DNA from 2 places in the Arthrobacter sp. R3-55 genome. Region 1 is predicted to be linked to the other one. Evidence: riboswitches for the same ligand, from Rfam matches in the RefSeq annotation. Region 1 holds a riboswitch; the other holds the start of a gene.
What was found. A riboswitch is a leader RNA that binds a small molecule or an ion and turns the genes downstream of it on or off. The one in region 1 is predicted to bind S-adenosylmethionine.
Positions count from the first base shown of each region.

Region 2: it holds a riboswitch for S-adenosylmethionine, as region 1 does, so the genes downstream of both, M1D51_RS07855 (aminotransferase class V-fold PLP-dependent enzyme) here and M1D51_RS02565 (DUF1737 domain-containing protein) in region 1, are expected to answer to the same signal.

Region 1 is NZ_CP096423.1:527,855-531,188, forward strand. Features, by position in the region: gene M1D51_RS02555 (O-succinylhomoserine sulfhydrylase) at 1-1,031, opposite strand, end outside; gene M1D51_RS02560 (rhodanese-like domain-containing protein) at 1,032-1,442, opposite strand; gene M1D51_RS02565 (DUF1737 domain-containing protein) at 1,439-1,705, opposite strand; SAM riboswitch class IV at 1,719-1,831, opposite strand; gene M1D51_RS02570 (SulP family inorganic anion transporter) at 1,890-3,334, opposite strand, start outside.
Region 2 is NZ_CP096423.1:1,679,245-1,682,578, forward strand. Features, by position in the region: gene M1D51_RS07850 (class I SAM-dependent methyltransferase) at 1-546, opposite strand, end outside; gene M1D51_RS07855 (aminotransferase class V-fold PLP-dependent enzyme) at 628-2,037, opposite strand; SAM riboswitch class IV at 2,071-2,184, opposite strand; gene hisN (histidinol-phosphatase) at 2,380-3,192, opposite strand; gene rsgA (ribosome small subunit-dependent GTPase A) at 3,247-3,334, opposite strand, start outside.

The DNA of each region.
Region 1 (3,334 bases):
TTGGAGATGTCCACTACACGCAGGCCATCGAGCAGTGCGAACGCGGAATCCTTGGCCGAACGTCCCGCGGAAGGGAGCAGCTCGAAGGTCAGCACAGTGCCTCCGGCCTTCATCTGCTTCGCGGCAAGCTCGTACTGCGGGTGGGACTTCAACAACGGGTACTTGACCCAGCTGATGGCCGGCTGCTGTTCAAGCCACTCGGCAATCTTCAAAGCAGAGGCAGAACTGTGGTTCACACGGAGCCCGATGGTCTCCAGGCCCTTGGTCAGGACCCAGGCATTGAACGCGGACAACGAAGGGCCGGTGTGCCGCATAAGCTGCTTTACCGGGCCGTCAATGAATTCCTTGGTGCCCAGGATCGCACCGCCAAGGACACGTCCCTGGCCGTCAATATGCTTGGTACCGGAGTAGACGATCACGTCGGCACCCAGCTCGCCGCAGCGTTGCAACAGGGGAGTGGCAAAGACGTTGTCTACCACCACGGTCGCCCCGGCGGCATGCGCCAGTTCGCTGACGGCAGCGATGTCTACGATCTCTTGCATGGGGTTGGACGGAGATTCGAAGAACACAGCAGTGGTTGGTTCCGAGAGGGCTTCACGCCACTGCTCCAGGTCCGGGCCATCAACGAACACGGTTTCCACACCCCAACGGGGCAGGATCTCGTTGAGGATGACGAAGCATGAGCCGAACAGGGAGCGGGCAGCCACCACGCGGTCGCCCGCAGCCAGCAGGGCACCCAGGGCAGTGAAGACCGCAGACATGCCGGACGCGGTGGCAAAGCACGCCTCGGTTCCTTCAAGCAGCCGCAGCCGTTCCTGGAACGTGGCCACGGAGGGGTTGCCGTAGCGGGAGTACACGAAGCGCTCGTCTTCTCCGGTGAAAGCACGCTCGGCAGCTGCGGCCGATTCGTAGACAAAGCCGGAGTTCAGGAAAACCGGCTCGGATGTTTCCTGGAAATTGGTACGGTCAAGGCCACCGCGGACGGCCTGGGTGTCAGGGCTCCAGCCGGCGGCGTCGGGATTGAAAGTCACTTACTCGGTCCCCAGATTCGTCGGCAGGCCACGATTTTTCCAGCCATTGACGGTGCGTTCACCGTAGCGGTCAGGTTCACCCTCGAAACCCTCAAGGACGTTGTACGCCGTGAATCCGGCCTGCGTTGCGGCAATGGCGGCGGAGATGGAGCGCTGGCCGGAGCGACAGATGAAAACGAGTTCCACGGCCTCGTCCTCGGGGGCCTGCTGCTGCAGGTCCTCGATGAAACGGGAGTTGGGGATGCCGCCTGCGAGGCTCCATTGGATGAACAGGGGATCGTTCTCCGTGGCTTTGGTGTCAGGGATGCCGATGTGGGCCCACTCGCCCTCGGTGCGGACATCGACCAGGATGGCGCCTTGCTCGAGCTTGGCCCATGCATCCTGCGGGGTCAGGTCACCTGCGTAGCTCATGCGTGGCCCTCGAATGCTTCTTCGTCGTCATAGTTCTCCAGCTGGTCAACGGCGTCGGCGACGGCGGCATCAGCATTGGCGATCGCGGCGGGGAGCACAATTGCCTGGGCAACAATGACGGTGGTGCCGTTGAAGGTAGCTGCCGGGCTGCCATGGAGCACGTAGCCCTCAGCGAGCGCGCTGTGGATGCGCTCGCAGAATTCACGGTTGTCCGGGCCTGTAATCAGGCGGTAGGAGAGTTTTTCTTCAGTGGGTTCAGGCATTGCTGGTGCTCCTCAGTCACGCTTGCAGTTCGAATTTGTCGATACGCCGAGTAGTCACCTGAGGCACCCCGCCGGAGAGAGGGTTGCCGACCAGCAAGTCAGGGCTTTGCGCTGGTACTCATTACTCAAGAAAAACGTAGCATCCGCGGGCGTCGGGCTGCACTTGCGGGCGCCGATCCGGCCGTCATGTTGCGTAATCGGCGGACGCTTCAGTGCCCCCTTCCTTGAGCGCACGTACTGCCGCGCCGACAGTGGGGTAGAAGTGTTCAGGCGTGAAACTCGCTGCAGTGCCAAGACGGACCAACTTGTCCTTCACCGGGCCCTTGAGTTCGGCGAACACCAGATCTACTCCCTTGCTGGCCAGCCATTCGTCCAGGGTGACCAGATCGTCCAAGGCCGTGGTGTCAATCCCGGTGATGGGTTCGGCGGCAAGGATGACGTGGGTGACGGGGACCGCGGACTCGTCCGGGGCCTCATGCAGTTGTTCGCGGACAAATGCGGCCAGGACCTGGCCGTTTCCGAAGAACAGGGGAGCATCAAAGCGGAGAATCAAGAGTCCCGGGATGCGCTCGGCTTCGGGATGCCGCTCAACGTCGTGGTACCCCGGCAGGCCATCCTCTGCGCCAAGTTCGGTTCGGTACGGATCCCAGGCCCTGCGGACAAAATCCAGGAGCGCCAGGGCAATCGCCACAACGATTCCCTGCAGGACGCCCACGGTCAGGACTCCGAGGAACGCGGCCAGCATCACCACGGACTCGCTGCGGCTAAGGCTGAAGAGCCGCCGGACACCAGCCGGATCTGCGAGGGCAATCGCTGCGGCAATGACGACCGCGGCAAGGGTTGCCGATGGCAGGTACTCCGTCACCCCCGGTGCCAGCAGCATGAATGCCAGCACCAGCAAGGACCCCACCACCCCGGTCAGCTGGGATTTGGCACCTGCATCCACGGCCACGGGCGTCCGCGAGGTGCTGCCGGAAATCGGGAATCCTCCCAGCAGTCCGGTAGCGGCATTGGCCGCCCCGAGCGCAGCCATCTCCCGGTTGCCGGACACCCGTTTGCCGTCCTTGGCTGCCAGGGTCTGGGACAGGACGCCCGTATCGGCAAAGGCCATGAGGGCAATGCCGGCCGCGGCGGGCAGCAATGTCAACGCATCGGCCCATCCAATGCCGCCCAGTGCGGGCAACGGCAGGCCCTGCGGCAAGACTCCGGTGACCTTCACGTCGTCGTTAAGGCCCAAGACCGCCGTCGCTACGCATGAACCAACCACTGCGAACAGGACGCCGGGTACTTTCCACCGCAGGAGCCGCGGGATCCAGATGAGCGCCAGTGAACCTGCACCGAGCAGCAGCGCGGTGATGTTGATGTCACCGCCGAATACCCCGGTGGTGACCTGTCCGAGCTTTTGCCAGACGTCGCCGTCGGCCTCTATGCCCAGGAAAGCCGGCAGTTGCGAGAGCGCCACCAGCAGTGCGATTCCATTGAGGTATCCGAGCCGAATGGGTTTGGACAGCAAACCCGTGATGGTCCCCAGTTTCAGGGCGGAGCCCGCCAGCATGAACGCACCCACCAGCAGGGCCAGGAGCCCTGCCAACGCCACGGACTTACCGCTGTTGCCCGCTGCGAGGGGCA
Region 2 (3,334 bases), 1.2 Mb from region 1:
GTGGACGTCTCCGGCATGCATGATGCGCGATAACCTGTGAACCCAGGGCACCGCGGTATCCAACTGGTTCCAGATCAAACCCAGGGTCCCCTGCGGCCGCAGGATACGAGCTATCTCGGTGCTCGCCGCGAGTGGGTCGCACCAATGCCAGGCCTGGGCGACACTGACGACGTCGAATGCTGAGTCCGTCAGTCCAGTTGCTTCGGCAGTTCCCTCCAGCGCGAGGACTTGTGGGTGGGACTTCCGCAGCTGATCAAGCATGTCCACGGAAGGATCGACGGCGGTCACGTCCAGCCCGTACTGGACGAGGCGCGCCGTGAACTTGCCGGTCCCTGCGCCCAGGTCCGCAGCTATCCGGGTCCCTTCCGGGACCAGCCATTCCACAGAGTCCAAGGGATAACCGGGGCGCACCCGATCATAGTGCTCTCCGCCGTCCTGGAAACTCTGGCCGAACTCACTGCGGAGGTCAGCGTGGAGCTTGGGCCCGCGTGGTCCGGCAGGTCCGGGGATGGCTGGCTGTCCACTTGAGGCAGCCTGAGAACGCATCGCCACCAAGGACTCCTTCCAGGGTCGGCAAAAGAGATACACTACGAATTTACCCCAGCGGCCGGAAACCGAGACCCGGTATTAGTCCACAGTGCAGGGGGCTGCGCCCGCCGTGCCCGGAGTATTGGGAGCCCACTCGGGGTAGGTGCGGTGGTCGTTGGCAGGTACCCAGCGGCCCTCATCCACTACGTAGTCCCAGCCAAGGCCGTTGCGCTTGAGGCCCTCAATGCCTGCCAGCAGCCTCGTGGCGTCCTCCAACCGGGAGCCGACGCCAAAACTTGCACGCAAGGAGCCCGAGGGGAGTCCTAGCCGCTTGAGCAGTGGGTGTGCGCAGAAGCGGCCATCCCGGAGGCCAACGCCGTGCTCGGCGGCCAGGTACGCTGCCACCAATCCGGCGTCGAATCCTTCTACGGAGAAATTGACCACACCGATGGTGTCTTCGGAGTCGGAGAAGATCCGGTGGACTGTCACGCCGTCGATGGCCTCCAAGCCGTCCACCAGGTAGGAGCGGATCGACGCCTCGTGGTTGTGCCAGGCCTCCTGGTCCAGTGCAGCGAGAACTTGAGTAGCGCGGGCGAGGGTGGCTGCGCCAAGGACGTTGGGGGAGCCGCCCTCGTGGCGGGCGGGACCGGTTGCCCAGCTGACGGAGTCCAAACGGGCTTCCCGGACGGCGCCGCCACCAGCCAGGTGTGGAATCCCGGCGTCGAGCCAGTCCGGACGGCCCACCACTACGCCGGCACCGAAAGGCGCGTAGAGCTTGTGCCCGGAGAAGACAACGTAATCCACGTCAGCTTCGGTGATGTTGATCCTACGGTGGGGTGCGAGCTGGGCTGCATCCACCACGATCCTGGCACCGAATTCGTGAGCCAATGAAGCGAGCTCGGCGATCGGCAGGATTTCACCAGTAACGTTCGAGGCACCGGTGATCGCGAGCAGGCTGACCCCGCCCTGGGCCAACTCATCGCGGAGTTTGTCGAACGTCGCGGCGAGGGTGGAGGCTGCCACGACGCTGCGGTGCGGGACTCCTTGCCAGGGGAGCAGGTTGGCGTGGTGTTCGATGTCCAGGTAAAGGACTTCACCGGAGAACCGGCCCTCGGCCTGGGGAAGGCAACCGGCCAGGAGGTTCAAGGAGTCCGTGGTGTTTCGCGTGAAAATGACGGAATCATCCGGGCGCCCACCGACGAAGTCACGCACGATGTTCCGTGAATTCTCATAGACGGAGGTGCTGATCTGTGAGGCATATCCGGCACCGCGGTGGACGCTGGCGTAGTAGGGCAGGACCTCGTTGAGATAGGCCGAGACGATGGTCAGCGCCGGAGCCGAAGCTCCATAGTCCAGATTGGCGTAGCGGACGTGGCCGCCCTGAATCAGTGGGGCCTGCAGTTCGGCACCAGTCACTGCGGCGAGGGGCCGGGCTGCTGCAGCTGCCTGTGCAGGGGTTTCTTCGACAAAAGAAGGAATGGCGTTTGAATCGAACGTGACAGTACTCATGGGACCTCATTCAAGAGGGACCCCCATGGGGGGGATCCGCGCTTGCCGCATCCGTTCCGGACCGGCCGGGTCGTCACCCGGGGCACCCCACCGCGAATGGAGGGTTGCCGGCCAGCAAACCGGGGTTTAGCGCTGGCACTCGTGACCTGTAAAAAAGGTTAGGGCACCTCCAGCGGCCACTCCAAAGTCACTGCGCTTTGTTAAGCGCTTTGTTACGTCAGGCTTGTAAAGCGGGAGTTTGGCGAATAAAAGACGGCAGCTGCCTCCAAAAGGAGGCAACCGCCGTCGAATATTCGCTAAATCGCCCTGGTCCCACGGGCCCGGAGCTGGAGGAGGCCGGAACTAAAGGAGATCGTCCAAGCCTGGGTTGAGGCGCTTGAGCACCTCTGAGTGGAGGATCGAGTTAGTGGCCAAGGCATTGCCGCCGAAGGGTCCGTCGTCGCCTTCCAGCGAAGTAAAGCGGCCACCGGCCTCCGTCACGATCGGGACCAGTGCAGCCATGTCGTACAAGTTCAACTCAGGCTCGCAAGCGATGTCCACTGCCCCTTCTGCCACCAGGCAGTAGGACCAAAAGTCGCCATAGGCCCGGGTCCGCCAAACGTCCTCGGTCAGTCCCAGGAACTCGTCCAGGTTCCCGCGTTCCTTCCACCCGGACAGGCTGGAGTAAGACAGCGAGGCATCGGCCAGATTGGTGACGTTGGAGACCTTCAAGCGGGTAGCAGCGGCAAGGGACCGCCCCATGTAGGCGCCCATGTCCTTGGCCGCCCACCAGCGTTTGCCCAAAGCGGGGGCGCTGACGACGCCTACTACAGGTTCACCCTCGTCAACCAGTGCGATCAGCGTCGCCCACACCGGTACACCCCGGACGAAGTTCTTGGTTCCATCGATGGGATCGATGATCCAACGGCGTGAGCCGTGTCCGCTGCTGCCAAATTCCTCGCCAAGAACAGCGTCCCTGGGCCGCGAGCGTGAGAGTTGGCCGCGGATGGCTTCCTCCGCAGCCTTGTCAGCGTCCGTGACGGGAGTGAGGTCGGGCTTGGTTTCGATCTTGAGGTCCAGGGCCTTGAAGCGATCCATGGTCTGGGCATCGACGGAATCAGCGAGGACATGGGCCAGGCGCAGGTCATCGTTGTAGGTGGAAACGGGATGGGTCATGGCACCAAACTATCCTGAAACATTCCCTGCAGTGGGGAGGTGAAGCCGCAGCGATCAGTTGACAGTGCCCAGTTCCTTGGCCTCTTTGGCTTCCAGCCGCGGGTCTGCGCCGAGCAGCCGGCGCAGCGAAGCCAGCCGGGCC